4 regions of the Streptomyces sp. NPDC020597 genome follow, and region 2 is predicted to be linked to each of the others. Evidence: riboswitches for the same ligand, from Rfam matches in the RefSeq annotation. Region 2 holds a riboswitch; each other region holds the start of a gene.

Region 1 (7,681 bases), on a different contig from region 2:
GGCCGCCTCCCGCTATGCTCGGGGAGGCAACATCACCGGGGCCCTTAGCTCAATTGGCAGAGCAGTGGACTTTTAATCCATTGGTTGTGGGTTCGAGTCCCACAGGGCCTACCGGTGCGGGGGAGGGGGCAATCCCCTCTGACCTGCCGAGCGGCGCCCGGATCGGCTTAGGCCGGCCCGGGCGCCGCTGTTCTACGATCTCGGTTCATGACGACTCCCGACTGCTTCACCTGCAGCAAGGAAGAGCAGTTCGACGACCTTCCGCCACGCGAGTGCGTCGTGCACGACCAGCACTGGCGGGTGGCCCACTCCTTCAACACGGCGGTTCCCGGCTGGCTGGTGCTGCTTCCCCGACGCCACGTCGCCGCAGTGCACGACCTCACCGACGCCGAGGCGTCCACCCTGGGGACGTGGCAGGTCAAGCTCTCCCGGGCCCTTCGGGAGGTGACGGGTTGCGCGAAGACCTACGTCGTCCAGTTCGCCGAGGCCGAAGGCTTCGCGCACGTGCACTTCCACATCGTGCCGCGCATGGCCGACCTGCGGCCGGAGCACCGGGGGCCAGGCGTCTTCGAGCTGCTCCGGCGGCCCGAGGCGCAGTGGGTGACGGCCGACCAGGCAGACCGGACGGCCCGTCTTCTCCGGGCCGCACTTCAGTGACGGCCGACCGCGTGTGCCGGCCAGACCCGGCAGCCGCCTCGGTCGTCAGGCGTCCGGGTCGCTCTCCCGTGGTGCGTCGCCGGACGGCTGCTCGACGACGAAGGACCCCTTGCCGCGCACGGTGACGATCAGCCCGCGCTCCCGGAGTTCCTGTGCGGACCGCCGTGCGGTGAGTCGCGCCACGCCGTACTCCTCGGCGAGGTGGTTCTCCGAGGGGATCGGCCTGTCCGGAGCCAGCTCGCCGGTGGCGATCTTCTTGGCGATGACGTCGGCCAGCTGTACGTAGAGAGGCCGCGCGCTCATCGGGTCCAGGGTGGCGTCCGACTCTTCTGTATCGCTCATTTGTCCAACGTAGAGCGGCAGTGATGTGCACGATCGTGTGGATCCCTCTGTACTTGTATGTAGAGGGATGCAGAGCGGTGTAGCTTCCAGGATGGAAAGACCCCGGCGAGGTGAGCAGACCTCCCGGGGCGTGGCCAACGCTTAAGTAGGAGCGTCGACATGCACGACCTTATCCGTCGCACCCTCGAGTGGGTGCGTCTTCTCCTCGCGCCCGGCACCGGGAAACGGCGTCGCACCCACCGTCAACGGCCCCGGCTCTGCCTGCACTTCACCGCCGTACGGCACGACCCCGTACCCGTGGAGCCGCGCCTCCCCCTCCACCGTTCCCCGTACGGGCTCGTCGGCTCACTCGACGGCGCGGAGTCCGTTCTCGTGCGCCCCTTCCTCGCCGCGCACGATCGGGAGGCCGCGCTCCGGCAGCGTCGTCGGCCTGCCCTCGTCCTGGCCGCCGACTTCGGGATCGACCTGGACGGGCACCTCATCGGCGCGCGGGAGGTGGCCGCGTGACGAAGCCGGCCTTCTCCTCGTCCCCCCGGCTCCTGCCCTGGCCGTCCCCCGAAGGGAAACCCTGCTACCTGGTGACCGACGACCAGGGCAGCCGTCTCTCTCGTCTCGCCGACGAGCTGGAGGCCCAGCAGCTCGCCCTGGCCGTCGACGTGCTCGGACTCGCCCGCCCGCTGCTGGACGATCCCGCGTCGCCGTACACCGAGGTGCGTTACGCGGGACTTCGGCTCGCCGAGTGCCTGAGGGACGCCCTGCGCGTCGCCGAGTCCCGGGGCATGCGCCTGCCCGCGCCGGACGCCGGAGGCGTCAGACCGCGCTGAGGCCGGTGAGGGAGGCCAGCGGCAGCGTGTGCTGGGTCTGCAGGACCTTCGCTCGCAGGTAGCGGACGTTGTGCGGGGTGGTGAAGACGCCGGTCGGCACACGGTCCTGGACGTCGATGCCCAGACCCCGCAACTGCTCTGCCTTGTCGGGGTTGTTGGACAGCAGATCCAGGGACGTGATGCCGAGGGCGCGCAGCATCTGGGCGGCCGCCGTGTAGTCCCGGTCGTCCTCGGGCAGGCCGAGCGCGGCGTTCGCCTCGTAGGTGTCGAGGCCCTGGTCCTGGAGGGCGTACGCGTCGAGCTTGTTGTAGAGGCCGATGCCGCGGCCCTCCTGGCGGAGGTAGAGCAGGACACCGCCCGTCGCCGCTATCCGCTCGACCGCCTCGCGCAGCTGGGGGCCGCAGTCGCAGCGGGCGGAGCCGAACGCGTCGCCGGTCAGGCACTCGGAGTGCAGCCGGACCAGCGGGACCGAGCCCGCGGCCGGCTCGCCGAGGACGATGGCGACGTGCTCCTGGCCGTCGACGAGGCCGTGGAAGGTGACCAGTTCGGCGTCCACGGAGTAGCCGTCGTGGAAGCGGAGCGGAACCCGGACGCGGGCGCGCTGGGTGGCGGCGGGGGTGTCGGGCATGAGGGGCTCCCGGGTCCGGAGGGCGTTGACAGGGTGACACTGGGCCGGGTGTTGCTTCAGATTTGAAGCAACACCGACGAAACGAGACCCTACCCCATGCTTTAAATTTGAAGCAACGGGTTTGTGGTGTGGCTCACGAGACCCCGGAGGCCCCCGGGGTCCCCGGCGTTCCGGAGCAGGGCGACGAACGCCGCCGCCACGGGAGCTCCTCGGGTCCGGCCTCGCCGCCCGCGTCCTCCTGGAAACCCCGGACGACCTGCGTGAAGATCCCCTCGAGCTGTCCCACCTGCTCGGGGGTGAGCCGGTCGAACAGGCCGGCGCGGACCGTCTCGACATGGCCGGGTGCGAGGTTCTGCAGGATCGCCATGCCCTCGTCCGTCAGGACCGCGACGGTGCCGCGCTTGTCCCAGCGGCACTCCTCGCGCCGCACCAGCCCGTCCTTCTCCAGCCGGGACACCGCATAGGTCAGCCTGCTACGGGTGATCTTCAGCTGCTCCGCGAGCTCGGTCATCCGCAGTCGGCGCTCCGGGATCTCCGAGAGGTTGGCGAGGATGGAGTAGTACAGGTGGGGCATGCCGGCCTCCTGCTGGAGCTGCCGGTCGATCGCGTCCTCCAGCAGGAGGTAGCCGGCAACGTAGGCGCGCCAGGCGCGCTGCTCCTCGGGGGTGAGCCAGCGAGTCGTCATGCACCCAGTGTAGGTTGTTTCAAACTTGAACCAAGACGTCCACGCAAGACCGCCGTCGGACCGAGCCCGGGAGCACGCCGATGCCGTACCCGTACGTCCTGCTGTCCGCCGCCGTCTCCCTCGACGGCTACCTGGACGACACCACGCCCGAACGCCTGCTGCTCTCCAGCCCCGCCGACTTCGACCGCGTCGACGCGGTACGGGCCTCCGTGGACGCCATCCTCATCGGCGCCGGCACCATCCGCGCCGACAACCCCCGGCTCCTGGTGAACTCCCCCGAGCGGCGCGCCGTCCGGGTCGCCGCCGGCCGGCCCGCCTATCCGCTCAAGGTCACCGTCAGCGGCTCCGGCGACCTCGACCCGGCGGCGAACTTCTGGCACACGGGCGGCGAGAAGGCCGTGTACACGACCGAGAAGGGCGCCGAACGGGCCCGCGCGCTCGGCATCGCCGCACACGTCGTCCCGCTCGGCCCCGAGCTGGACTGGCGCCGCCTCCTCACGCACCTCCACGACGAGCTCGGCGTCCGGCGCCTCATGGTCGAGGGCGGCGGAACCGTCCACACCCAGCTGCTCCAGCAGGGGCTCGCCGACGAACTCCAGCTCGTCCTCGCCCCGCTGTTCGTGGGCGACCCGGACGCGCCCCGCCTCTTCGGGCCGGGCGGCTACCAGGGCGGACGGCTGCGGCTGGTGGAGACGCGGCGCATCGAGGACGTCGTCCTGCACCGCTACGAGCCCACCGCCCCCGGCGCCGGACCGCTCGCCGCCGCGGCCGACCGCCACTGGCTGGCCCTCGCCTGCGAGCTGGCCGCCCAGTGCCCGCCCTCGGACACCGCGTTCAGCGTCGGGGCGGTGATCGTCGCCGCGGACGGCACGGAGCTCGCCCGCGGGCACTCCCGCGAGGCCGGCGACCCGGTCGTGCACGCCGAGGAGGCGGCGCTCGCCAAACTCGACCCGGCCGACCCCGGGCTGGCCGCCGCCACCGTCTACACGAGCCTGGAGCCGTGCGCCCGCCGCTCCTCCCGTCCCGCCCCGTGCGCCCGCCTCATCCTGGACGCCGGTGTGCGCCGGGTCGTCACGGCGTGGCGCGAGCCGGACACCTTCGTGGCGGCGGCGGACGGGACCGGCCTGCTGGCGGCCGCGGGCGTCGACGTCCTCGTGCTGCCGGAGCACGAGGAGCGGGCGAAGGCCCCGAACCGGCACCTGCTGTGAGGCCGGGGCCGGGCCGCGACAAACCCTGGTGCTCGGCGTCCGCCGGATGACGTACACTTGAGACACAACGACGCGGGGTGGAGCAGCTCGGTAGCTCGCTGGGCTCATAACCCAGAGGTCGCAGGTTCAAATCCTGTCCCCGCTACTGAAGGCCGAGGGCCGGAATCTGAAAGGGTTCCGGCCCTCGGTGCTTTTGCCCCGGACCACTCCGCGCCGCCCAGTGCCACCCAGCGCCACTCCGGGGGCGCATCGTGACCCTTCGTGACCGCCCGGCCGCCCTGTGCGCCGGGGCCGGGGCGCCGTCGCTACGCGTGTGACGGGTGATGCGCGGCGGACGAGGGGCAACTCGCCCGTTTTTCACCGCTGCTGGCCCGAAAGTCCAGGCCAGAAATGTTATTGATCAAGCAGAAGAGCTTGGAAACGCACCCCCGGGTCTATTAACGTTCGATAACGCAGCGCGGCCGTCCCAGCCGGCACCAGAGCCGGCTCCGCGCGCGCACGCGCCGAATCCCGTAAGGGAACCGGGGAACCACCACCTTGGGGTGAATCACGCGGAAGCCTCCGTGAACTCGCAGAGTCCACGGCCGGTATACGCGCGTAGGAGACCTTCCGACTCCGAACCCGTCAGCTAACCCGGTAGGCGACGGAAGGAAAGGAGTGCGCCCGCGTGGCGTCCAACCCGCCTGCCCCCGAGGCCCCGTACGCGCCGGCCCGACCCTCCACCGAGACCTTCGGCTACGGCGGCCACCGCACCGACGAGGGCCCCTGGGAGGAGTGGAACCCCACCGCGGAGTCCATTCGCCCGGTACGCGGCAAGCACCGCGTCGCCAAGCAGCGCGGCGGCGGATTCGCCCGCAGCTCCACCGTCCTCGGCGTCGGCGTCATAGCCGCCGTCAGCGCCGGCGGGATGGCCAGCGCCAACACCGGCAAGGCCCCGGTCTCCATCTCCATGCCGGACCTGCCCGGCGTGGGCTCGCTGATCTCCGAGGACGAGCCCGCCCCGGAAACCGCGTCCGCCCTGGCGAGCTTCGGCTCCGAGGCCGCCGTCGACAACGACACCGACGCTGACGCCGGCACCGCCCAGAGCGTCGCCGACGCCGGCGAGGCCCTGCGCAGCCGGATCATGGCCCAGGCCGAGTCGCAGAAGACCCAGGTCGAGGTCAAGGCAGCCGCCGCGGCCGCCAAGGCGAAGGCCGACGCCGTCGTCAAGGCCGAGAAGGAGGCGGAGGCCAAGGCCGCCGCCGCGAAGAAGAAGGCCGCCGAGGAGGCCGCCGCCAAGGTCGAGGCCGCGCGCCTGGCCGAGCTGGCCAAGCAGTACACGCTGCCCACCTCCTCGTACACCATCACCTCGACGTTCGGTCAGGCCGGCTCCCTGTGGTCCTCCGGGTACCACACCGGACTCGACTTCGCCGCGCCCACCGGCACGCTCATCAAGGCCGTCCACTCCGGCACCGTCACCGAGGCCGGATGGGCCGGCGCTTACGGCTACCGCACCATCCTCACCCTGGACGACGGCACCGAGATCTGGTTCTGCCACCAGTCGTCGATCAACGTCAGCGTCGGCCAGAAGGTCGCCACCGGTGACGTGATCGGCCGCGTGGGCGCCACCGGGAACGTCACCGGGGCGCACCTGCACCTCGAGGTCCACCCGAACGGCAACGCCGACGGCATCGACCCGGCGGCCTGGCTGCGCAGCAAGGGCCTCAACCCCTGAGCCCTCCCTCGAGGACGCCTGAGTCGTCTCTCGAGGAGCTTTCAGGACCATCGAGCAACGGCAGCCCTGACGGCCACCCCCGACGTCAGGGCTGCCGCTTGTTCACATGTTCTTCGTGCCCCGCGCGGAATGGCGTGCCCGCCGCGTCCGTTGAGACGAAGCATGACTTCTCTGCGCACCATCGGCTCCTCCGACCTCGAGGTCTTCCCGCTCGCCCTCGGCGGCAACGTCTTCGGCTGGACCGCGGACGAGGCGGCCTCCTTCGCCGTCCTCGACGCCTACTCGGCCGCGGGCGGCAACTTCGTCGACACCGCCGACTCCTACTCGGCGTGGGTCGACGGCAACAGCGGCGGTGAGTCCGAGACCATCGTCGGCAGGTGGCTGAAGGCCCGGGGCAACCGGGACGACGTCGTGATCGCCACCAAGGTCAGCCAGCACCCCGACTTCCCCGGTCTGTCCGCCGACAACATCAAGGCCGCCGCCGACGCCTCGCTCCGCCGCCTGGACACCGATCACATCGACCTCTACTACACGCACTTCGACAAGCCCGAAGTGCCCGTGGAGGAGATCGTCGGCGCCCTCGACGAGCTGGTGAAGGCGGGCAAGGTGCGGCACATCGCCGCCTCCAACATCTCGCCCGAACGCCTCCAGGAGTCCCTGGAGTTCTCCGACCGCGAGGGCCTCGCCCGGTACGTCGCACTGCAGCCGCACTACAACCTGGTCTCCCGCGACACCTACGAGGGGCAACTCCAGGATCTCGCCGCCCGTTTCGGCCTCGCCGCCGTCCCGTACTTCGCGCTGGCCGCTGGTTTCCTCACCGGCAAGTACCGGCCCGGCACGACCGTCGAGAGCGCCCGCGCCGGCGGCGCCGCCAAGCACCTCGACACGACGCGGGGCCGCAGCGTCCTCACCGCGCTGGACCAGATCGCCCGCGCCCACGACACCCAGGTCGCCACCGTCGCCCTGGCCTGGCTCGCCGCGCAGCCGACGGTGGCCGCGCCCATCGCCTCGGCCCGCACGGTCGAGCAGCTCCCGGCGCTGCTCGGGGTGGCGGACCTGGAGCTCACGGAAGCGGAGGTCGCCCGCCTGACGCAGGCGTCGGCGTGACCTGATCGACGCGCGGCTCCACGGCCCTACGGGTGGGGGACGGCCCTACGGGTGGGGGACGACTCTACGGGTGGGGGTCTGCCGCGGGGCGGGGGCCCGGGCCCGGAGGATACCCGTATCCGTGCCCTTGCTCTTGTCCGGTCCCGGTCCCGGTCCCGTACCCGTACCCGTACCCGTATGAGGGTGTGTGGCCGTTCCTGTGGTCGGTTCCGGAGGAGTGCGGCCGGCCGCCGTACGCCGGGCTCTGGCCGTACGCCGGCCCGTGCGCGTATGCCGGGCCCTGGCCGTATCCCTGCACCGGGCCGTACGCCTGACCCGGGGGGCCGTACGCCGGGCCCTGGCCGTACCCGTACGCCCCGTACACCCCGGGCGCCCCGTACGCCGGCCAGGGCGGCGGGGGCATCCGTACCGGAGGGGCCGTCATGCGGGCCGCGTAATCCATCGCGGGACGGGCGACGTCCTTGCGTCGCCACAGCTCGTTCAGCAACTCCCGTTCGCGGACCAGGAAATCGGCGC
Region 2 (7,681 bases):
GGGCCGAGGACCGTGACGTGGTCCGGGACGGGGACGGCGATGGGGCTCGGGACAGGGACGGCGATGGGGCCCTGGACGGGGAGGGGGTCGGGGGCCGGGACGGGGACAGGGACGGGGGCCGGGGGGCTTCCGGCTGAGGGCCTGTCGGATTCGTTCCGGCGGTTCGGGGGCGGTGGCCGTCGTCCACCGGTTCCGTTTCAGCCCGCGACATCGAAGCCCTCCCCCGTGAGTGCCACGAACGCGTCCTCCAGGGAGGCCCGTTCGACGGCGAAGCCGCGGACGCGGACGCCCGCCGTCACCAACGCCGTGTTCAGGTCGGCCGGGTCGCGGTCCGGTGGCGGCGGCTCCGCGCTCACCCGGTCCTCGCCGGCGACGACGTCGGCCAGGCCCTGCTCCTTCAGCACCCGGGCCGCGTCCGCCGGGTCCGGGGTCGTCACGACCAGCCGGCCGCGGGTCCCCGCCGCGAGATCCGCCACCGGGCCCTGCACGATCAACCGGCCCTGAGCCATCACCGCCGCATGGGTGCACACCTGCTCGATCTCGTCGAGCAGGTGCGAGGAGAGGAAGACGGTCGTGCCCTCCGACGCCAACTCCCGGATCAGCGAACGGATCTCCCGCATGCCCTGCGGATCCAGCCCGTTCGTCGGCTCGTCGAGGACGAGCAGCCGGCGGGGCTGCAGCAGGGCCGCCGCGAGCCCCAGACGCTGCTTCATGCCGAGGGAGTACGCCTTCGCCTTCTTGCCCGCGGCGGCCGTCAGCCCCACCCGGTCCAGCGTCGCCCCGACCCGCGCACGCCGGGTGCGCGGGTCCGCCGTCGGATCGGCCGCGTCGTACCGCAGCAGGTTGTCCCGGCCGGAGAGGAAGCCGTAGAGGGCAGGCCCCTCGATGAGGGCCCCGACGTGCGGCAGCACGGCCCGGACGGCCCGCGGCATGGGTTGCCCCAGGACGCGGGCCGTGCCGGACGTGGGCTCGATGAGCCCCATCAACATGCGGATGGTGGTCGTCTTGCCCGAGCCGTTGGGCCCGAGGAAGCCGAAGACGCTGCCCGCCGGGACGGTGAGATCGAGACCGTCCACGGCGAGCTGTCCGCCGCGGTAGCGCTTGGTGAGGGCGCGGGTGCGGATGACGGCTTCGTCGGCGTCGCCCTCGGCGGCGGCGTCATCGTCGTCCCGGATGGCTGCGTCGACGTGGGCCACTGCGTCGACGTCGTCCATGGACTCCCTCACCGGCTTCCTCCCCGCGGCGCCCTCGACCCGAGGGCGCCGACCGCGCTGTTCCCGCACCCTGTCAGTGCGTGCTCCGCTGCGCCTGCGCCGCTGCCGGCGACGCCTGCCCCGCTGCGTCTGCGCCGCTCACTTGCCTGCGTCGGCTGCCTTCACCAGGGCGTCCTTGGTGACCGCACCGACGTAGACCTTGCCGTCGTCCGTCATCAGGGCGTTGATCAGACGCGTGGAGAAGACGGTCCCGGAGCCGAACTTGCCGCTCACCTTGTCGCCGAGGGAGCCGAGGAACCCGCCGAGGTCGCCGCCGGCCTCGCCGCCCGAGGGCGCGCCCTCACCGCCGGCGCCGAAGACGGCGACCGAGGTCCAGCCCTCGCCGATGACGTCGAGGCCCTCGGGACCGCCCTGACCGCCGAAGGCCTCGGCGAAGCCGTCGGAGTCGCCGCGCCCGGGGGCCGGCATGGCTCCCTCGTGAGTCTTGCCGCCCTTGCGGTCCTTGCCGCCCTCGTCGCCTTCGGTGACCTTCGCGCCCTTGGGAGCGGTGAAGTCGAAGGTGGAGGCGGCGGGCTTGGCGAAGGTGACCTGGGTGAAGCCGGCATCGACGACGGCGGCGCCGCCGCTCGCCGGGGTCAGCGTGAACTTCAGCGGCAGGCCCGTCTTCGCGTCCACCGCGACGCTGATCGCGCCCACCGTGGACCCGGACTGCTTCGGCTTCACGAGCAGCTTGTAGGCGTCGCGGCCGGCGACCTGGACCGTGCCGTCCACGGTGACCGACGTCGTGCCGTCGACGGCCTTCAGGGCGTCCTCGGTGAGGTCCTTCGGCGTCGCGGGAACGGGGGGCTCCGCCTTCTTCCCCGCGCTCTCCTCGACGGTGGAGTGGTAGACCTCGTTGGATGCGCTGTCGTACCCCCACACGTTCTTGCCGTTGTGGATGACGCTGTATTCGGCGGCGTGCTCCAGCAGCGAGAGCTTCTGCCGGTCCGGCCCGTCGGCGGCGACGCGCAACGTGTGCGTCCCGGAGGCGAGTTCGGTGAGCTTGGCGGACGGATCGGCGGCCGAGCCGTCGTCGCCCTTGGCCGCCCCCGAGAGGAGGCCGCTCTCCAGACCGCCGAGGTCGGGCAGCCCGAGGTCCGTGGTGATCTTCACCGTTCCGGACAGCTGCTGCACGTCCGAGGCGGCGATCTTGTCGAGGAGCTGCTGTGCGGTGATCTTCGGCAGGTCGGGGTCGCCGGAGTCGGCGAGCGCCGGGACCAGCCCGATCGTCGCGGCCGCGACACCGATCACGGTGACCGGAACGACGTAACGCACGGCCTTGCGCCGTCCGACGCGCAGGTCGTCGGCCTCCCCGCCGATGGCGTCCCCGCCGGTCATGGTGTCGTCGGATGCCTTCGGTGCCATGTGTCCCTTACCTCCGTCGTCGGCGGCGGCTGGTCATCACGCTGAACGTCCCACCCCGAGCCGCCATTCTCACCCGAATCGGTGAGGAGTGGTGTTTTCCGTGGTTCCCATCTGACCAAATCGACTCCTCGGAAGCGTCAACCCGAGGGCTCAACTCCGCATACACCTGCGGTATGACACGGGAGCGTCAGGACGGCTGCGGACCCGTAGGGGTCGCGACGGCTCGACGCGGATGCGAACGCAGAAGCAGTGGCAGAGACGGCAGCAGAGACAGAGACAGAGACAGAGACAGAGACAGAGACCGCGGCAGAGACAGCGGCAGACAGGATTGCGGCGGCTGCTACGGATGCGGATACGGAGGCGGAGGCGGCCGGCGATGCGCGTCGGGCGGCGCGGCCGACGACGAGGGTCGCCGGCCGCACGGCTCGGTGGCTCGACGGCCGACGGCCGCGGGCTCGACAGCCGCACGGCTCGCGGGCTCGACAGCCGGCCGGACATCGGCGGTCGGGAGCCGAGGGGCGGGGGGGGGCGGGAGCCGGGAGCCGGGGGGCGGGACGTGCGGGGAGGGTTCAGCCCGCCCGGTGGACCACCGCGTCACAGAGTTCCATCAGCGCCGCTTTCGCGTCGCACTCGCGCAGCGGCGCCAGCGCGGCCCGCGCGTCGTTCGCGTACCGCACGGTGTCCCGGCGGGCCTGCTCCAGCGCCGGGTGGGCCCGGAGCGCCTCGATGGCCTCGGCGAGCCGGGCGTCGTCGCTCAGGTCGGAGTCCAGCAGCTCGCACAGTGCGATGTCCTCGGGCAGGGACAGTCGCGCGGCCCGTTCCCGCAGCCGCAGCACGGGCAGGGTGGGCACGCCCTCGCGGAGATCGGTGCCGGGCGTCTTGCCGGACTCGTGCGAGTCGGACGCGATGTCCAGCACGTCGTCCGCCAGCTGGAAGGCGACGCCGAGCCGCTCGCCGTACTGCGTCAGCACGTCGACGACCGTGTCGTCGGCGCCCGACATCATGGCGCCGAACCGGCAGGCGACCGCGACCAGCGAACCGGTCTTGCCGCCGAGCACGTCGAGGTAGTGCTCGACCGGGTCCCGCCCGTCGGTGGGCCCCGCCGTCTCCAGGATCTGGCCGGTGACCAGCCGCTCGAACGCCTCCGCCTGCACCCGCACCGCCTCCGGACCGAGATCGGCCAGGATGTGCGAGGCACGCGCGAAGAGGAAGTCACCGGTGAGGACGGCCACCGAGTTTCCCCAGCGGGCGTTAGCGCTGGGGACCCCGCGCCGTACGGCGGCCTCGTCCATCACGTCGTCGTGGTACAGCGTGGCCAGGTGCGTCAGCTCCACCACCACGGCCGACGGCACGATGCCCGGCGCGTGCCTGTCACCGAACTGCGCCGCGAGCATCACGAGCAGCGGGCGGAACCGCTTCCCGCCCGCCCGCACCAGGTGCTGGGCGGCCTCCGTGATGAACGGAACCTCACTCTTGGTGGCCTCGAGCAAGCCTTCCTCGACAGCCGCCAATCCGGCCTGGACATCGGCTTCCAGAGCCTGGTCCCGCACGCTCAGCCCGAACGGCCCGACGACGGTCACGAGGGGTCTCCTGTCTGCTGGTGTCTACTGGCGATTACGCGGTTTGTCGATAGGTCGCTGCCATCACTCGAGTCAGCGTATCCGGTCACGTTTCGATCACCGATAGCCCCCACGTCCCCCGGGGGCGAATGCACTCGCCCGCGAGGTGCACGCATCGGGCCAGACCGTATCTGATCACGTCCGCGATGTTTCTGATCAGCCCATACGAAGAGATATTCATCGGGTTGCCGCGAAGTGCCGAATCATGTTCCCGCCGAGGCCGGCACCCGGCCGGGTGTGCCGTGGCGACATGACCATGCCGCCACACATACAGAGAGTGACCCCGGCGCAACGCGATCGCGGAACGCAACCGCGCGACGCGACCGCCGGCACGGCCCCCCGGCGTGACACGGGCCGCGACCGGGGACGCCTCAGGCGGTCGGTAGCGCCACGAGGGGCGCGACCGGGGGTGCGGCAGAGGCCGCCCACCTCTCCCATGCGCCATAACAAGCCAGTTGAGGCTAATGCCCGATTAGCGAACCTTGTGATCCAGCGTGACATGGCTCACTGGCTTCCGCGCGGCGACCGGCGTCCGCCACCCCTCGATCCACCGCACCCGGCAGGCGAGTTGATGCTTTGCACCCACAAAGGATCAAGTGCCCCATACGGCACAGACCAAGGTCAATAGGGGTCATCTGTGAATCCGGCACTTGTTTCGGACATGTGCTCTCGCATACGTTCCCGGCCTGTCGGGCGGACGCCTAATCCTGCCGCCGCCCGTAACACCCACCGAGAAACGCATGGCAGGAGCGGGGGAACCAGGTAGGCCGCCGCAGCGCATTGCTCTGACGTTCTGGACATCCAGACCTTTACGGGCAATCCGCTACGGCTCGGGGTGAAGTCGCGACCGTCAGGACGCGACCGGGCAGCTCCCGCCCGAACCCGACAGCTCACCTCGCAGGCGACGGAGAGGAAAGCTCGTCATGTCCGCTGCCGCTCAGCGTTCCAACCGCACGTCCCGCCTGGTCCGCAAGCTCGCCGTCGCCGGCACCGGAGTCGCCGTACTGGCGCTCCCGCTCATCGGCGCGACCACCGCCTCCGCGGCCACCACCCCGACCGTCGCCACCGCGACCAGCCTCGGCTACTCCGACAACCTCGACGGCTGGATCCGAGCCTCCCTGCAGGTCATGTCGCAGCACGGCATCCCGGGGTCGTACAACGGCATCTACCGCAACGTCATCCGCGAGTCGTCGGGCAACCCCTACGCCATCAACCTCTGGGACTCCAACGCCGCCGCGGGCATCCCGTCCAAGGGCCTGCTGCAGGTCATCGACCCGACCTTCCGCGCCTACCACGTCGAGGGCACCTCCTGGAACTCCTACGACCCGGTGGCGAACATCACCGCCGCCTGCAACTACGCGGCCGCGCGCTACGGCTCGATCGACAACGTCTTCGGCGCCTACTGACGATCCGGCGGGGTCGACCGGCGGGTCGGGCTCACGGAAACAGTCTTTCGAGGACGACGGCCACGCCGTCGTCCTCGTTCGACGTCGTCACCTCGTCGGCCACCGCCTTGAGTTCGGGATGGGCGTTGGCCATGGCCACGCCGCGCGCCGCCCAGTCGAACATCGGGATGTCGTTGGGCATGTCCCCGAAGGCCACGGTGTCCTCGGGCCGCAGCCCGAGGTGTTCCGCGGCCAGCGCGAGCCCCGTCGCCTTGGTGATCCCGCAGGGCTGCAGCTCGACCGTGCCGGGACCCGACATGGTGACCGTGGCGAGGGAACCCACCACCGAGCGGGCTGTCGCCGCCAACTCGTCGTCGGACAGGGCGGGATGGCGCAACAGCACCTTGCTGATCGGCTCGCACCACAGGTCGTCGCGCCGGCCGACGCGCAGCGCCGGCAGCGTCGGGTGGGGCATCCGGTAGCCCGGCTCGATGAGCGTCAGCCCGTCGACCCCGTCCTGGTCGACCGCCGCGTAGAGCTGCCCGACCTCCGCCTCGATCTTGCCGAGCGCGGTCTCCGCCAATTCCCGGTCCAGGGTCACCGACCACAGCAGCCGGTCCGCACCGGCGTCGTACAGCTGCGCACCCTGTCCGCACACCGCGAGCCCTCTGCTGTGCAGGCGCTCGAGCAGCGGCCGCACCCGGGGCGCGGGCCGTCCCGTCACCACCAGGTGGCGTGCGCCGGCGGCGGCCACCCGCGCGAGTGCGTCGAGCGACCGGTCGGAGAAGGTGTCGTCGCCGCGGAGCAGCGTTCCGTCCAGGTCGGTGGCGATCAGGGAGTACGCGGTGCGCGCGGCATATGCGGTGGGTGCGGCCATGATCAGAGAATACGGATCCCGTACCCCCCGGGTTCGACGTGAGGCGAACCACGGCCAGGTCCTGCCCTGTTCTGCCAACTCTCCTTGCGGGACTGGCCTCGTGCCGTCCCGGGACTGGCTCAATGAAGCGGCTTTCTGACCCATCGCCGGCCGGCGGACGCTCGACGGCCTGCGCACCGGTCGGAGATCGGGCGCCGGATCCTGAACCGGCCGGGGCCAGGCGGCGCGCGCCGGGGCGGGCCGCGCCGGACGGACGGTGTTGCCGGCCGAAACGCCTCGCCGGCCCGTCCCCCATGTCGCTTTCGCCAGGTCAGCCGTAACGTGTGGCGCGGCTCGCCGCACCCGCGCGACATCCGCCCGGTGTCCGGTGACCACGACATGGCGAGCACCAGAGAGTGCAGGAAAGAGAGGCAGTACCCGATGCCCCCCTTCGACCTTCCCGAGGGCGACCCCTTCGGCCCGCACAACCTCCCGTACGGCGTGTTCTCCCTCTCGGGCTCCACCAGGCGGACCGTCGGCGTCCGGCTCGGCGAGCACGTGCTGGACGCGGGCGCGGCTGCCCGGGCGCTCGGCTCGCCCCACGCGGAGCTGCTGTCGGCGCCGACCCTGAACCCGCTGCTCGCGGCGGGTCGCGCCGTCTGGTCGCAGGTGCGGAGTGCGCTCACGGAGTGGGTCACCGACCCCGCTCACCGCCCCACCGTCGAACCGCTGCTGCATCCCCTGTCCGCGGTGTCCCTGCACCTCCCCTTCGAGGTCGCCGACTACGTCGACTTCTACTCCTCCGAACATCACGCCAGGAACGCCGGTGCGATCTTCCGCCCGGACGCCGGCGACACCCTCCTCGCCAACTGGAAGCACCTGCCGATCGGTTACCACGGCCGTGCCGGCACGGTCGTGGTCTCCGGAACGGACGTGGTGCGCCCCTCGGGCCAGCGCAAGGCGCCCTCCGACCCCGCCCCCGTCTTCGGCCCCTCCGTGCGGCTCGACATCGAGGCCGAGGTCGGCTTCGTGGTCGGCGTGCCGTCGAAGCAGGGCAGCCCGGTCGCACTGGCCGACTACCGCGAGCACGTCTTCGGGCTGTGCCTGCTCAACGACTGGTCCGCCCGTGACATCCAGGCCTGGGAGTACGTACCCCTCGGCCCCTTCCTCGGCAAGTCGTTCGCCACGTCGGTGTCGGCGTGG
Region 3 (7,681 bases), on a different contig from region 2:
GGGGGCCCCGGTCGACGACGTCTCGGCGAACGACGTGACGGCCCAGTTCATGTACCTCGAGCACAAGGACCCGGACCGGGACATCGCGCTGTACATCAACTCCCCCGGCGGCTCGTTCAGCGCGATGACGGCTCTGTACGACACGATCCGGTTCGTCACGTGCGACGTGTCGACGACCTGCCTGGGGCAGGCGGGCACGTCGGCCGCGGTCCTGCTGGCCGCGGGCACGCCGGGCAAGCGGTTCAGCCTGCCGGGGGCGCGGATGACGATCCGCCAGCCCTCGCTGCCCGAGCCGGTCGAGGGGCAGGCCGGCGACCTGGCCGTCCAGGCCGAGGAGCTGGCCCGCACCCGCGCGACCCTGGAGGAGATGCTCGTGCGGCACACCGGGCGCACCCCGGAGCAGGTGACCGCGGACATCGAGCGCGACATGTTCCTCACCGCCCCGCAGGCGGTGGAGTACGGCCTGGTGGACGGGATCATCCCGAGCCGCAAGGCGCCGTCCGGGACGCAGGACGGGAGGTGAGCCGGCGATGGTGCCCGAACTGCCGCCGCTGCCCGCGCTGACCCGCGCGGAGGCCGAGCTGATCGACGGCTACCTCGACGTCGTCGACCTGCTCGGCCGCATCAACCCCGCCCACCACACGGACACCTACCGCGGACTGCGCGCCGCCCAGGCGCTGGTGAGCAAGGCGGCCGCGCTGCGCGACGCGCTGACGCTGATGCACCAGCGGGGGGAGAGCGAGTTGCACGCGCCGACGCTCGCACGGGCGCTGCGCGTCCTGGACGGGGAGCGCCGCACGGCGCGCGTCACGCTGCCGCCGGCCTCCGGGAGTTGACCGGGTACGGCTCGCGGCTCCGGCGGCCGGCGGCACGGGCGCCCTCGGCGAGGACGACTCCCGACTCGGACGTGACGTCCGGGCCGGAGTCGAAACGGCCCAGAAGGCGTACCCCCGTTCGGCAGAACGTCTACTGTTCCCCCGGACGCCCAGAACTTGCGCGAAAGGGCGCTCTTCGAGCGGAACAGAAGACGTCGCCGCTGGTGGGAGCCCCTGAGACGGCGCGCCACCTGATCACCCGTCAGGGTGTTCACCCGAACGGGTGAGTGGTGAGTAACCCCACAAATCCCCGGTTCCGTTGGGATTTTCGGACATCCGTGAGCCAAGATCCCTGACTGACGACAAGCCCCCGCCACAAGCGGCGGGGCGGTCCGGGTGGACGCCGAGTCCTGCCGCCTCCCGGATGACCGGTCGACAGGAGTGCATCGGCAGGAGTGGAGGACCCAAGCACGACGGGTCGCCGGAACGGTCACGCCATGACCGGGCCGAGCAGCCCTTGGGGTGAAGCCGCTGACGCGGCCGGGCAACTTCGCCAGCCCGAATCCGACAGGTCATCCTTCACAGGCGGCTGACGAAGGGTTGCGCATGACTGCGCTCAATCGTGTCCCGTCGCTCATGGCCCGGGCCGGTACGGCCTCGGCGTTCGCCATCGCCGCCGTCGGCGGCACGGTCGTGGTCCCGGGGCTCGCTCCGGATGCCGCGGCCGCCACACCGGCGACGAAGGCGCTGCAGGTCGCGGCTTCCAAGAAGGGTGCGCCGTACAAGTACGGGGCCACCGGGCCGAAGAGGTTCGACTGCTCGGGGCTCACGATGTACTCGTTCAAGAAGGCGGGCAAGAGTCTGCCGCGGACGGCGGCCCAGCAGTACAACAAGACGAAGCACATTTCGGCGTCCAGCCGCAAGGCGGGCGACCTGGTGTTCTTCCACTCGGGGTCGAACGTGTACCACGTCGGGATCTACGCGGGTAAGGGCAAGATCTGGCACTCGCCGAAGACCGGGGACGTGGTGAAGCTGCAGAAGATCTGGACCAAGAGCGTCTGGTACGGCCGGGTCCGCTAGGCCCGGGGCGCCGATCCGCCGGGTCCGACGGGACCTGGCGCCGATCTGCCGGGTCCGGCCGAGCCGCCGGGCCCATCCGGACCTCCCGGGGCCGTGTACGGCGTCCTGACACGCCCTCACCGCCCCGGGAGCTCGCCTTCCGCGGGGACCGCCGGGACCGCCAGGACTCCGGCAGCAGGCTCCGCCGCCGGGACGGCCCACGGGAGCTCGACGATGACCGTCTTGCCGCCCTCCCGGGTGGGCCGCACCCTGAGTCTGCCGCCGGCCTCCGCGGTCAGCCAGCGAATGATCACCATGCCTCGGCCGTTGTCCTGCTGGACGGCGGCCGGCAGTCGTTGCGGAAAGCGCGGGTGGCTGTCGGTCACGCCGATGCTCAGACGTTCGTCGCGGTCGAGCACGAGGTCCACCGTGAAGGTGGGTGACTGACCGAAGGTGTGCTGCACGGCGTTGGTGGCGAGTTCCGAGACGATCAGGCGGACGGTGTCGGCCGCCTCGGCGTCCGCCGGCAGGCCCCACTCGCCGAGGGCGCCGACCACGAACGCGCGGGCCGTGGAGACCGAGGCGGGATCGCTCGGCAGAGTGACGGTTGCTTCCAGGTGATCTGCCATGGCGACGTCGTACCTTTCCCACGGGACCGGAGCCCGATACGGCGCGGATCGTTCGAGTACGGTCCCGGACTGGTGCTTCTTCGCCAGACTGCCATCACGACGCCGGTCACGGGTGGCGATCCACCAAGATGTGCATATATCTGTCGCTCGATGCGGTGAACTCTGCGACGACAGAGCGTATTTGCTCGGCCTGTCAGGAGTAAGGAGAAGCCCGTGCAGCACGGACCGGCGGTGCGCCGCCGCAAGCTGGGCGCGGAACTGCGCACTTTACGCGCCCAGGCGGGCCTCACCAGCGGTGAGGCGGCCCGGCTCGCGGGCTGGCACCAGTCCAAGGTGAGCCGTATCGAGACCGGCACCAGTGGATCGAAACCGGCCGATGTGCGGTTACTCCTCGACGTCTACGGGGTGGCCGATCCGCAACTGCGGGAGCTGATGCTGGCGTTGGCGGGCGCCGACTCCGGCGCCGGCGGTGGCGGCGGCCGGGACCACTGGTGGCACGCCTACCGCGGGGTGCTGCCGCCCGCCTACCGGGACTTCATCAGCCTGGAGTCCCAGGCCAGCGCGATGCGCACGCTGGAGACGACCGTGGTGCCGGGTCTGCTGCAGACGCCCGAGTACGCACGCGCGGTGACCCTGGCGGCCGTCGAGGGCCTCGACGAGGAGCAGCTGGACGCCCTGGTGGAGGTGCGGCTGGCCCGCCAGGACGTGCTGCGCGCCCAGCCGCCGCTGGAGCTGAGCGCGGTGCTCGACGAGTCGGTGCTGCGCCGCGAGGTGGGCGGTCCCGAGGTGATGGCGCACCAGCTGCGACGGCTTGCGGAGGCCTCCCGAATGCCGCACGTGAGTCTTCAAGTGCTGCCGTTCAGGGCGGGTGCGCATATCGGGGTAACCGGCCCTTTCGTTATCTTTTCATTTTCGCGCACTTCTGATCTGGATGTGGTTGTTCTCGACCACTTGACGAGTAGCCTCTATCTCGAACGGAAAGAAGACCTCCAGGCCTATGCCCAGGCCTTCAACGCCCTTAGGGCGCAAGCCCTTTCGCCCGGGGAATCATCGGATCACCTCGCCGCTCTCGCCGGCGGCGCATAAGGAGGCACCATGTCCGCAGTACCGCGGAACGTACCTTCCCGTACCGGTCCCGACCCTCTCCCGCCGATGCGGTGGCTGCGCAGCAGCTACAGCACCGGAGCCAACAACTGCGTCGAGACCGCCCGGCCCGACCGCGGCCCCTGGGCCGGTCTGCTCGCCGTGCGCGACTCCAAGAACCCGGCCGGCCCCGCCCTGCTCTTCTCCCCCGAGAGCTGGACGGGCTTCACCGCCGCGCTCCGCCGACCGAGCCGCAGCTGACGACGCCGCAAGGCGCCCTCCGTCACCGGCGGCCCACGGCCCTGTCCCGCCGACTCACGGCCGCGTCCCGCCGATCACCCGCACCGCCCGTTCCACCTCGGCCCCGGAGAGGTCCGCACGGGCGGTGAGCCTCAGGCGTGAGATCCCGTCGGGCACGGAAGGGGGTCGGAAGCAGCCCACGGCCAGGCCTGCCGTGCGGCAGTCCGCCGCCCACTGCAGAGCCTCCTCCGGGGACGGAGCACGCACCGAGACGACCGCGGCGTCGGGACGCACCGCTTCCAGGCCCGCGGCCGTCAGCCGGGCGTGCAGTTCGGCCGCCACCGCACGCGCGCGTGCCGCGCGTTCCGGCTCCCGGCGCAGCAGCCGCAGGGCCGCCAGCGCGGCGCCCGCCGCCGCCGGGGCCAGGCCCGTGTCGAAGATGAACGTGCGGGCCGCGTTCACCAGGTGCTCGATCACCCGCGCGGGGCCCAGCACCGCGCCCCCCTGGCTGCCGAGCGACTTGGACAGCGTGAGCGTCACGACGACGTCGCCGGCGCCGGCGAGACCGGCCGCGTGCGCGGTCCCCCGGCCGCCGTCCCCGAGCACGCCCAGTCCGTGGGCGTCGTCGACGACGAGTCCGGCGCCGTGCTCCCGGCAGGCCGCGGCGAGACCGGCCAGCGGGGCCGCGTCGCCGTCGACCGAGAAGACCGCGTCGGAGACGGCCACGGCCGGTCCGTCGTGGGCGTCGAGCGCCTTGCGCACGGCCTCCGGGTCGGCGTGCGCGACGACCTGGACGGCGCCCCAGGCCAGCCGGCAGCCGTCGATGAGCGAGGCGTGGTTGCCCGCGTCGGAGACGATCAGCGAGCCGTGCGGGGCCAGCGCGGTGACGGCGGCGAGGTTGGCCGCGTAGCCGGAGGAGAAGACCAGCGCCGCCTCGAAGCCGCAGAAGTCCGCCAGCTCCCGCTCCAGCTCGCCGTGCAGCTCGGTGGTGCCGGTGACGAGGCGGGAGCCGGTGGCGCCGCCGCCCCAGGTGCGGGCGGCGTCCGCGGCGCCCTCGACGACCTCGGGATGACGGGCCAGACCCAGGTAGTCGTTGCTCGCGAGGTCGAGCAGCGGAGAGTCGGCCGGGCGCGGCCTCAGCGTCCGTACGAGTCCGGCCCGGCGGCGCAGCTCCGCCTGCTCGTCGATCCAGCCGAACGCCATGGGTCCTCCGGGGCTTTGTAGGTAGCGGACAGACCCTAGCGGCAGGGCCGCCCGCCCACGGTGTGGCAATACCCACACGTCGAACCGGGTGTGTTGTGTGATCCCTACCTTGGCCCGGAGCGGGTGCGTAGGACAGGATCGGCTCTCATGGACCTGCTGAACACGCTGGTGGACAAGGGGCTTCGGCGCGAGCTGCCGACCCGCGAGGAGGCTCTGGCCGTCCTCGCCACTTCCGACGACGACGTGATGGACGTGGTGGCCGCGGCCGGGAAGGTGCGCCGGCACTGGTTCGGGCGACGGGTGAAGCTCAACTACCTCGTCAATCTCAAGTCGGGCCTGTGCCCCGAGGACTGTTCGTACTGCTCCCAGCGGCTGGGCTCGACGGCCGGCATCCTGAAGTACACCTGGCTCAAGCCCGAGGAGGCCTCGCAGGCCGCCGCGGCCGGTCTCGCCGGGGGCGCCAAGCGGGTCTGTCTGGTGGCGTCCGGGCGCGGGCCGACGGACCGGGACGTCGACCGGGTCTCCGACACCATCAAGGCGATCAAGGAACAGAACGAGGGCGTCGAGGTGTGCGCCTGTCTGGGTCTGCTCTCCGACGGCCAGGCCGAGCGGCTGCGCGAGGCGGGCGCCGACGCCTACAACCACAACCTCAACACGTCGGAGTCGACGTACGGGGAGATCACGACCACGCACACCTACGCCGACCGGGTGGACACCGTCACCAAGGCGCACGCGGCGGGCCTGTCGGCCTGCTCGGGTCTGATCGCCGGCATGGGCGAGACGGACGAGGACCTGGTGGACGTCGTCTACTCGCTGCGCGAGCTGGACCCGGACTCGGTGCCGGTCAACTTCCTCATCCCGGTCGAGGGCACCCCGCTCGCCAAGGAGTGGAACCTCACCCCGCAGCGCTGCCTGCGCATCCTGGCCATGGTGCGGTTCGTCTGCCCGGACGTCGAGGTCCGCATCGCGGGCGGGCGCGAGGTCCATCTGCGCACGATGCAGCCGCTCGCGCTGCACCTGGCCAACTCGATCTTCCTCGGCGACTACCTCACGACCGAGGGCCAGGCGGGCAAGGCCGACCTGGAGATGATCGCGGACGCCGGCTTCGAGGTGGAGGGCGCGGACCAGGTCACGCTGCCCGGCCACCGGGCGGCGCGGGGCGGCTGCGGGTCCCACGCGGGCGGCGGCTGCGGCTCCGAGGAATTGGCGGGTTGCGGGTCGCACGAGGGCGGCGTCTGCGGCTCCGTACCCGCTGCGGCGACCGCCCCCGCCGCCGCGGCGGCCGCCGGGGAGGCCCGCACCGACCTGGTCGCCGTGCGCCGCCGCGGCGCCGGCACCGACCTCGCGCCCAATGCCTGAGCCGTCCCCGCTCGGCGTGCCGGAGCTGCTGGAACTCGACCGGCGGCATGTGTGGCACCCCTACGGTCCGATGCCCGGCCGGGCCGAACCGCTCGTCGTGGAGTCGGCGAGCGGGATCCGGCTGCGGATGGCGGACGGCTCGGGCGAGCTGGTCGACGGCATGTCGTCCTGGTGGTCGGCGATCCACGGCTACAACCACCCGGTGCTCAACGACGCCGTGCGCGAGCAGCTGGGACGGATGAGTCACGTCATGTTCGGCGGGCTCACCCACGAGCCCGCCGTCCGGCTGGCCAAGCTGCTCGTCGACATGTCGCCCGAAGGCCTCGAGCACGTCTTCCTCGCCGACTCCGGTTCGGTGTCGGTCGAGGTCGCCGTGAAGATGTGCCTGCAGTACTGGCGTTCGCTGGGCCGTCCGGCCAAGCGGCGCCTGCTGACCTGGCGCGGCGGCTATCACGGCGACACCTGGCAGCCCATGTCCGTGTGCGACCCCGATGGCGGGATGCACGACCTGTGGACCGGGGTGCTGCCCCGGCAGGTCTTCGTGGACGCTCCCCCGGCGGAGTACGACGAGGCGTACGCCGAAGGGCTGCGCGCGGCCGTCGAACGGCACGCCGACGAGCTGGCAGCGGTCATCGTGGAGCCGGTGGTGCAGGGCGCGGGGGGGATGCGGTTCCACTCCCCCGGCTATCTGCGGGTGCTGCGCGAGGCGTGCGACGCGCACGACGTGCTGCTGGTGTTCGACGAGATCGCGACCGGTTTCGGCCGTACGGGCGCGCTGTTCGCGGCGGGGCACGCCTCGGTCACGCCGGATGTGATGTGTGTGGGCAAGGCGTTGACCGGCGGTTATCTGACGATGGCGGCGACGCTGTGCACCGCGCGGGTGGCCGACGGGATCTCGCGGGGCGAGGTGCCGGTGCTGGCGCACGGTCCGACGTTCATGGGCAACCCCCTCGCCGCGGCCGTGGCCTGCGCGTCGATCGAGCTGCTGCTCGGACAGGACTGGCTCGCGGAGGTCAAGCGGATCGAGTCGGGCCTGCGGGAGGGGCTCGCGCCGGCGTCGGGGCTCCCGGGCGTGCGGGACGTACGGGTTCTCGGCGCCGTCGGGGTCGTCCAGCTGGACCACGAGGTGGACATGCGGGCGGCCACCGCGGCGGCCGTGCGCGAGGGCGTCTGGCTGCGGCCGTTCCGCGATCTCGTCTACACGATGCCGCCGTACGTCACGTCGGACGAGGACGTGGCACGGATCGCGCGTGCGGTGTGCGCCGCGGCGCGGGAGGAGTGAGCATGCCGATC
Region 4 (7,681 bases), on a different contig from region 2:
GCTCGGTGGCGTCGTAGCCGACGAGCTCCGGGCCGATCTGCTCGATGACGGCGAGGACCGCCTTCTCGACGCCCTTGCCCTGGTAGCGGTTCGGGTCACCGTCGCGCAGCTCGATGGCCTCGAAGGCGCCCGTGGAGGCGCCGGACGGGACGGCGGCACGACCCGTGCTGCCGTCGTCGAGGCCGACCTCGACCTCGACCGTGGGGTTGCCTCGGGAGTCCAGGATTTCCCGGGCTACGACGACGTCGATGGACGGCACGAGCATCTCCTTCATGGGATGTGACGCTGAAAGTGCGCGGCGCGTGGCCTTGCGCCTAGAGCCTAACCGTCTCCGGAGCGTCGGCCACCGACCGACCGTCCCGTGGACGGTCCGACCGTACACATTGTTCCTGTCCGGAACAAAGCGGCTGGGAAAAGCCGCCCGGAAGACCGCGCAAACAGCGCGCGGAACGGGGCGGGCGGGCGACGACCGCCCGCGGGGCGCAAGAAAAACCCCGTCCCGGTGCGTACGGGGGAACACGCACCGGGACGGGGGGCCCATGGGGGTGGGGGCGAGGAGACCTTCACGAGGCCCTCAGGCGACCGGCCTTCACCGGGAGGGCTCAGCGGCCTCGTCGGCGTCGGCAGCCGGCTGTCACTTCAGGTGCAGCTGCTGACCCGGGTAGATGAGGTCGGCGTCCTGGACGATGTCCTTGTTCAGCTGGAACAGCTTCTGCCAGCCGCCCTTGACCTTGTGCTTCTCGGCGATGGAGCTGAGGGTGTCGCCCTTGACGACCTTGTACTCGCCGTCGCCCTTCTTGACCTTCTTGCCGGTCGGCGTGGTGACCGTCTTGGACTTCTTGGCGGCCGCCGGACGGTCGGTGGAGCGGGAGCTGCTCTTCTGCTCGGTCGAGCGGGAGCTGCTGCCGCTGTCCGAGGAGCTCGAGGAGCCCGAGTTCGAGGAGGCGGCGCCGCCCCCGTCGTAGGAGGCGCCGGACAGGCCCTTGCCGCAGACCGGCCAGGCGCCCTTGCCCTGACCCGCGAGGACCTTCTCGCCGATGGCTATCTGCTGGGCCTTGGAGGCCTGGTTGGCCTGCGAGGCGTACTGCGTGCCGCCGTACGCGGCCCAGGTGGAGGACGAGAACTGCAGGCCGCCGTAGTAGCCGTTGCCGGTGTTGATGGACCAGTCGCCGCCGGACTCGCACTGGGCGACCGCGTCCCACTCGGAGGCGGTGGCGGCGGAGGCGTTGCCGGCCGCCATCAGCGGGGCGGCGATGGCGACGCCGGTGACACCGGCGAGAGCGGCGACGCGGGTGGCCTTGGACGGACGACGGTGCTTGCCCTTACCGGAAAACAGCATGGTGGATCCCCTCACCGACGCCTGCGAGGTGAGCTGTCGGGTTCGGGCCAAGTGAGTTGCCCGGCCACTCCTCCGTCGGAGACCTCGCTCCGTGGAGGGGTGACTTCACCCCAAGCCGCTCCGGTGACTTCCCGGTGCGGCACTTACCTTGGGTCCCCCGCTCCTGCCTACGGCGCTTGACGCGACGACTGTTCCCGGGCTGCCGCTGGCAGGATTCGGCGTTGCGACGGCCGGGGCTCGGGTTGCCGAGCGGTCACGACCGTAGACACGCGATCCGCGGAATTTCAAAGACGATCAGGGCTTCTGAGACTCATCCCACACTTTCGCCAAATCGGACATTCGACGCGAAGCGTGACGTGAACTCCCGCTGTTTTTCTTGGGCTTTGCGCCCTATTGGACCCCTGTGTCGAGGGTCTGACCGGGGGCGATGTCGCTCGGATCGGGGCCGATGACGTCCTTGTTCTCGGCGTAGAGGGCGCGCCATCCGCCGTGGAGGCCAAGGGAGTCGGCGATGGAGGCGAGAGAGTCGCCCTCCTGGACGACATAGCCGGCCGCGGCATGCCGGCCCGTCGAGGCGGTGGACGCACCGCCGGCCCCGACGTCGGCGCCCTCCACCGCCGCCTCGTCGGCCGTGGTGCCTCGATGGCGGCCGGAGCCGAGGGAACCGGTGTCGACGAGATTCCAGGAACCCACATCCTGGACCGACTTGTCCGAGTCATCCGCTTTCGAAGTACCCGCGGTCGAGCCGTCGGCCGCCTGCGGGTCGCCCTGACGACCGGTGCCGTCGGAGTCGCCCACGGCGGCAGAAGAGGACGAAGGCGACGAAGGCGACGCCGAGGGCGAACTCGAGGAATTGCCGGACGGGTCGGGCGATGCGGACGAGTCAGATGAATCGGTCGAACCGCTGGAGTCGGTCGAGCCCTTGCCCGAATCGGAGGAGCTCGACGACCCCGAGGAACCCGACAAGCCTCTCGACAGGTCCGACAGACCCGACGATCCGGATGAACCAGACGAATCGCCCGCCACGCCGGTGTCCACGGCCAGCGCGCCGTTCTCCTTGGTGAGCCCGGAGGTCAGCCCGCAGGTGCCCCACGCGCCGACGCCTTTGGCCGCGAGCACCTTCTGCGCCACGGCGATCTGCTGGTTGCGGCTGGCCAGATCGGGGCTCGCCGCATAGTCGAGCCCGCCGTAGGCCTTCCAGTCCTGCAGGGTCAGGCTCAGGCCGCCGGACTCGCCGTCACCGCCGTCATCGGCACTCCACGAGCCCCCGGTTTCGCACTGCGCCACCTTGTCCCACACCGTGCCGTCCGCGGCGCTCGCGCCGGAGGCGGCGAGCAGCGGGATGGCGATGGCGGAGCCGGTCACCCCGGCCGCGACGAGCAGCGCGGGGGCCTGGCGGGGGCGACGGTGACGACCGTTCCCGGAGAGCATGCGAGGGCCTTTCTCTGGACAGCAGTGCCGGCGCGGGCGAGTGATCTGACGCGTCGCGCTGACGAGTGAACGTATCGGCAGACGATCACTTGTCACAAGTTAATGCCGCGCAGATCACGTGAAGATCACAGACTTGAGGATCGGTCACCTTTGCTCCGCCTCATGGTCACAATCCGGCTGACGTTCCGTCAGGTCCGCACTGTTCGTGACACGACCGTCAGGCGCCGGAGCCGGCGGCGGACACCGGGGCGAACTCGACCGGCAGCGTGCGCAGGCCGCGCATGATGAGGCCGCCGCGCCACCTCAACTCCGCCGGTTCCACCGCCAGTCGGAGGTCTGGAAGCCGGGTGAGCAGGGTGGCGAGCGCGGTCTGGCCCTCCAGCCGGGCCAGCGGGGCACCCAGACAGTAGTGGATGCCGTGTCCGTAGCCGAGGTGCTGGTTGTCACGGCGGGAGAGGTCGAGGGTGTCGGGGTCGGTGAAGCGGGCCGGGTCGCGGTCGGCGGCGGCCAGCACGACCAGGACGGGATCGCCGGGTGCGATGTCCTGGCCTCCGATGGCGACGGGCTCGGTCGCGAACCGCCAGGTGGCGAGTTCGACGGGGCCGTCGTAGCGGAGCAGTTCCTCGACGCCGGTGGCGAGCAGGGCCCGGTCGCCGCCGTCCTCGGTGAGGGACCGCTGCAGGGCCTCGCGCTGTGCGGGATGGGTCAGGAGGGCGTACATGCCGTTCCCGATGAGGTTCACCGTCGTCTCGAAGCCGGCGAACAGCAGGATGAAGGCCATCGCGGCGGCCTCGTTCTCCGTGAGGTGCTCGCCGTGGTCAAAGGCGCGGATCAGACCCGAGATGAGGTCCTCGCCCGGCGCGGGTTCGTCGGGGAGTCCGGCGCGTTTGCGGTGGATGAGCTCCAGCAGGTAGCCGCGCATCTTCTTCACCGACCGGGCGACGCCGCCTCTGGGACCTCCGCCGTGCCGGATCATCATCCCGGCCCAGTCGCGGAAGTCGTCCTGGTCCTCCTCGGGGACGCCCAGCAGGTCGCAGATCGCGTAGATGGGCAGGGGGAAGGCGAAGTCGTGGATGAGGTCGGCACGGCCCTCGGCGGCGAACCGGTCGATCAGCCGGTCCGTCAGCTCCTGCACGCGCGGCGCGAACTCGGCGACGCGGCGCGGGGTGAAGGCCTTGCTCACGAGTCGCCGCAGCCGGGTGTGGTCCGGCGGGTCGATGTTGAGCAGATGGGTCATCAGCTCGGCCTTGCGCTCCCCGGGGATGCCGGTCCTGCCCCGGGCGTGGGCGGGCTCGTCGTGATGTGCGGGGTTCTTGGACAGCCGCGGGTCGGCGAGGGCCTGCCTGGCGTCGGCGTACCGGGTGACCAGCCAGGCCTCGACCCCGCTCGGCAACGCGGTCCGGTGCACCGGGGCGTGCTCCCGCAGCCAGGCGTAGGCGGGGTAGGGGTCGGTGGCGAACTCCCAGGTGAAGAGCTCGGGCGCGGGCGGCGCGTCGGCCGGGGACCGGCGGGACGACCGGGCCGGGTCGGTCCGTTCGGTCGGGCGGGTCGGGTCGGCCGGGTCGGCCGGATGGGTCGGGTCGGTCACTCCCCGACGGTAGCGGGCTTCCCGAGGTGCACGGTCACGCTCCCTCGCCCTGGGACGAGGGCGGGGCCGGGCGGTCGGGGAGGCCTTCGGTGACCCTGATCGCGTCCCGGTAGGCGCGGGCCGCCGCCCGCAGCGCCGCCTCCGGGTCCACGCCCTGCGACTCGGCCCGGGCGGCGAGGGCGAGCAGTTCGTAGCCGATGCCCTCGGCGGCCGGCAGCGGCACGTCCAGCCCGGCCGTCCGGGTGCGCGCCATCAGCTTCGCTGCGAGAGCCAGCGCGGGCTGGTGGAGCGGAACGCCGTCGGTCACCGACGCCCGCCGCTTCTCGACCGCCTTCGTGCGCAGCCAGTGCTCCTTGACCTCTTCCGGCGTGGTGGCGGTGGCGTCGCCGAAGACATGGGGGTGGCGGTGGACGAGTTTGGCGACGATCGTGCCCGCGACGTCGTCGACGGAGAACGGTGACTCCTCGTCCTCCTCGGCGATGCGGGCGTGGAACACCACCTGGAGCAGGACGTCGCCCAGTTCCTCGCGGAGTTCGTCCCGGTCGCCGTCCTCGATCGCCTCGACCAGCTCGTACGCCTCCTCCATCGCGTACTTCGCCAGGCCCTGGTGGGTCTGCTGCGAGGACCAGGGGCACTCCTCGCGGATGCGGTCCATGACCTGGACGAGGTCGAGGAGCCGGGCGCCCGGCAGGTCGTAGGAGGCGGGGAGGAGTTCCAGCTCCGGCATCGACACCCGGCCGGAGCCCGCCAGCCGGGCCAGACCGTCCGTGAGGGCCGGTTCACCCTCGCCGGTAGCCACCACCACCGCGGTGCGGCCGCCCGCGCAGGCGGCGACCAGCTCCTCGGCGGTCGGTGAGCTCTCCTCGACCGCTATGCCCGCGTCCCGTAGATAGGGCAGCTGCGGGTGCGCGCCGTCCGCGCACAGCACCCGGTCCGCCGCGCGCAGGATCTGCCAGGCCGGCCAGGACAGCAGACCGGGGGCGACGCGGTGGCTGGTGGTGAGCAGGACGACGCGGCCCGGGGCGGTGACTGCGGCGTCGGCGTCGGCGGAGCTGATTGCGTTCACACCCCGAACGTAACCCACGCCCGCCGCCCGCCAGGGGACTCGTCCACAGGGCAGGCCTTCCGGTCACACGATCACATGGTCGGACCGACGGCCGGACGGGGCGCTCACGGCGTCGCACGTCCGGTCACGGGTCGCGCGTCGCCCCGTGCGCACGGGGTCAGGTCGTCTGCTTGGTCCCGGTCGCCGTGACCTCCCGCACCCACGGGGTCTTCGCGTCGACGCGGGCGACCTTCTGCGCGTCCCAGCTGCCGTAGCGCGGGTTGAGGTCGACGCCGAGAGACTTGGACGCCTTGGACAGGGCGCTCCAGAACGCGGGCTGGCTGGTGGTCGTGCCGAGCCGGGCGGCGAGTTTCTGCGCCTCCAACTGGAGACGCAGGTTCTCGTCGAGGCGCTGCGGCGGGATGCCGTACTGCTGCAGCCACGCCGTCTCCAGGCCCTTCGCGCCGCCCGCCTGCTGTTCCAGGCCGGTCCGCATCTCCTGGACCTCGCGCGGAGTGACGGTGATGCCCGCGTCCTCGGCGGCGTGGTGCAGCACCTGGTCGAGGACCATGCCGTGCAGGGTGTCCCGGGCGAGCCCGCCGGTCTGGCCGACGACCTGCGCGTACTGGACGTCGTCGGTGACGGCCGCGCGCTGCGCGGAGCGCACCTCGTCCACCCGGCTCTCCAGTTGGGAGACGGTGATCCGCTGACCGCCCACGACGGCCGCCGCACCCGGATGGGCGTCATTGCCGCAGGCGGTGAGGAGAGGGGCCGCCGCGATCGCGGCGGACAGCAGGAGCGCGGTGCGACGACGGCGGTGCAAGGAAGCCTCCCGAGGAGATTGTGCGGCGGTGCACAAGGTCTTGCGGTGATCGATGGTAGGCAGTGGCGCGGCTGCGGCCAACCCATTCGACCAACGATTCACCAGGACTTCCGGCACCGCCGCGCCCATGGCCCGCCCGCTACCCGCCCACTCCCCGCCCGCCCGTCGCCCGGTCGCCGCCGGGTTACCGCCCGCCCGTCGGTGCGGACGGTCGGACCGGCGGGTTCCGGGGCGGTCTCAGCCGACCAGGGCGACCGGGGCGTCCCAGGAGTCGCGGTCCACGGTGATCGTGTAGCCGCCGCGGGTCTCCTTGCTGTTGACCAGGTACTGGTGGCCGCGGCTGTGGCCGGTGAACTGGGTGGCGCCCCACGGCCAGTCCGTGGTCGTGGTGTCCTTCTTGTCCCACAGCGCGTACCAGAGGTTGCCCGGCAGGTCCGTCTTGTTCGTCGCGGTGGCGATCGCCTTGGCGCTGGAGCTGCTGAACCCGTAGTAGCCGGCCCGGTACGTCTTGGCGCGCAGCGTCTTGCTGAAGGAACGGACGTAGGCCAGCACGGAGTCGTTGCACGACTTGTTCGTGATGTCGTACGCCTCCATGTCGAGGTAGATCGGGCTGCCGGCCTTCATGCCGAGGGCGGACGCCTTGGCGACGGCGTCCGCCGCGTCCGTGGCGCCGAGGGAGGTGGCCGTGGAAGCGGTGATCTTCTCGGGGCTGGAGCCGGTCTGGCACGGCGGCTGCGCGCCGACGTAGAGCGGGATGAGCTTCCAGCCGAGCGTGTTGACCGACTTCACCCACGACGCGGTCAGGTTCGGCTGGGCGCAGCCGCGGTTCTTGCCGCCGACGTAGACGGCGGCGCCGCCGTAGTAGCCGTCCGTCTTCCAGGCCTTCATCGCGGCCAGCGAGGGCGCGGTGCAGGCGTCGAAGGCGCGGCCGGTGTACGTCTTCTGGGCGGGCCAGACGGTGGCCGCCATCGAGGTCTGCGCCGCTATCCCGGCCCCCGCGAGGACGGCCGCGCCGGCCACGCCCCACGTGATGTATCTGCGCTTCCTGGACTGCCGGTGCTCGGCCATGCGTCCCCACCCATCGTTCGTCTGTGATGCTGCGCGTACGGCGTCCTCGCCGGCACGATCGCGTCGTACGGGTCTCTCCCCTCGACCGGTACGACGATACGGCGTCGACTCGACGTCACGGCGCCGCACGCACGGTACCCCGTGGCGTGCCCGTGAACGGGAAACGGTACGTCGGCAGCGTCACAAGATTCACTTACGTCACGGTAAAGAAGCGGCGGCCCGGCGCGGGCCGCCCATGTCCTACCCTTGCCCCCTGGGACCTTGGGGGGCGACATGACGATGCCGACGACGACCGTGACCGGCACGGTGAGACGGCTGGAGGGCGGCTGGCCCGAGCGGCTCGCGTGGGTGGTGCTGGTGTGGCTCTCGCTGGGCTTCCTGGCGTGG

What was found. Region 2 has a riboswitch for cyclic di-AMP ahead of ACH4ZA_RS37205 (transglycosylase SLT domain-containing protein). Riboswitches for the same ligand answer to the same signal wherever they lie in the genome.
Region 1: another riboswitch for cyclic di-AMP. It lies ahead of ACH4ZA_RS10785 (M23 family metallopeptidase); the one in region 2 lies ahead of ACH4ZA_RS37205 (transglycosylase SLT domain-containing protein).
Region 3: another riboswitch for cyclic di-AMP. It lies ahead of ACH4ZA_RS14420 (C40 family peptidase); the one in region 2 lies ahead of ACH4ZA_RS37205 (transglycosylase SLT domain-containing protein).
Region 4: another riboswitch for cyclic di-AMP. It lies ahead of ACH4ZA_RS08175 (transglycosylase family protein); the one in region 2 lies ahead of ACH4ZA_RS37205 (transglycosylase SLT domain-containing protein).

What each region holds. Positions count from the first base shown of each region.
Region 1 is NZ_JBIRUL010000004.1:462,675-470,355, forward strand. It holds tRNA gene ACH4ZA_RS10740 (tRNA-Lys) at 39-111, shown strand; gene ACH4ZA_RS10745 (HIT family protein) at 208-657, shown strand; gene ACH4ZA_RS10750 (GntR family transcriptional regulator) at 703-999, opposite strand; gene ACH4ZA_RS10755 (hypothetical protein) at 1,159-1,506, shown strand; gene ACH4ZA_RS10760 (hypothetical protein) at 1,503-1,823, shown strand; gene ribA (GTP cyclohydrolase II) at 1,810-2,451, opposite strand; gene ACH4ZA_RS10770 (MarR family winged helix-turn-helix transcriptional regulator) at 2,585-3,136, opposite strand; gene ACH4ZA_RS10775 (dihydrofolate reductase family protein) at 3,217-4,344, shown strand; tRNA gene ACH4ZA_RS10780 (tRNA-Met) at 4,416-4,489, shown strand; cyclic di-AMP (ydaO/yuaA leader) riboswitch at 4,836-5,004, shown strand; gene ACH4ZA_RS10785 (M23 family metallopeptidase) at 5,012-6,058, shown strand; gene ACH4ZA_RS10790 (aldo/keto reductase) at 6,221-7,165, shown strand; gene ACH4ZA_RS10795 (PrsW family intramembrane metalloprotease) at 7,230-7,681, opposite strand, start outside.
Region 2 is NZ_JBIRUL010000041.1:34,944-42,624, reverse strand. It holds gene ACH4ZA_RS37220 (ABC transporter ATP-binding protein) at 198-1,214, opposite strand; gene ACH4ZA_RS37215 (outer membrane lipoprotein carrier protein LolA) at 1,353-2,618, opposite strand; gene ACH4ZA_RS37210 (polyprenyl synthetase family protein) at 3,188-4,198, opposite strand; cyclic di-AMP (ydaO/yuaA leader) riboswitch at 4,955-5,156, shown strand; gene ACH4ZA_RS37205 (transglycosylase SLT domain-containing protein) at 5,161-5,643, shown strand; gene ACH4ZA_RS37200 (HAD family hydrolase) at 5,675-6,499, opposite strand; gene fahA (fumarylacetoacetase) at 6,920-7,681, shown strand, end outside.
Region 3 is NZ_JBIRUL010000007.1:39,254-46,934, reverse strand. It holds gene ACH4ZA_RS14430 (ATP-dependent Clp protease proteolytic subunit) at 1-523, shown strand, start outside; gene ACH4ZA_RS14425 (hypothetical protein) at 531-836, shown strand; cyclic di-AMP (ydaO/yuaA leader) riboswitch at 1,207-1,418, shown strand; gene ACH4ZA_RS14420 (C40 family peptidase) at 1,422-1,895, shown strand; gene ACH4ZA_RS14415 (ATP-binding protein) at 2,012-2,503, opposite strand; gene ACH4ZA_RS14410 (helix-turn-helix transcriptional regulator) at 2,717-3,589, shown strand; gene ACH4ZA_RS14405 (DUF397 domain-containing protein) at 3,599-3,847, shown strand; gene ACH4ZA_RS14400 (8-amino-7-oxononanoate synthase) at 3,902-5,029, opposite strand; gene bioB (biotin synthase BioB) at 5,177-6,388, shown strand; gene ACH4ZA_RS14390 (adenosylmethionine--8-amino-7-oxononanoate transaminase) at 6,381-7,670, shown strand; gene bioD (dethiobiotin synthase) at 7,673-7,681, shown strand, end outside.
Region 4 is NZ_JBIRUL010000003.1:450,507-458,187, reverse strand. It holds gene eno (phosphopyruvate hydratase) at 1-265, opposite strand, end outside; gene ACH4ZA_RS08175 (transglycosylase family protein) at 635-1,339, opposite strand; cyclic di-AMP (ydaO/yuaA leader) riboswitch at 1,343-1,524, opposite strand; gene ACH4ZA_RS08170 (transglycosylase family protein) at 1,730-2,770, opposite strand; gene ACH4ZA_RS08165 (cytochrome P450) at 2,988-4,358, opposite strand; gene ACH4ZA_RS08160 (nucleoside triphosphate pyrophosphohydrolase) at 4,393-5,424, opposite strand; gene ACH4ZA_RS08155 (SurA N-terminal domain-containing protein) at 5,582-6,226, opposite strand; gene ACH4ZA_RS08150 (glycoside hydrolase domain-containing protein) at 6,464-7,294, opposite strand; gene ACH4ZA_RS08145 (hypothetical protein) at 7,568-7,681, shown strand, end outside.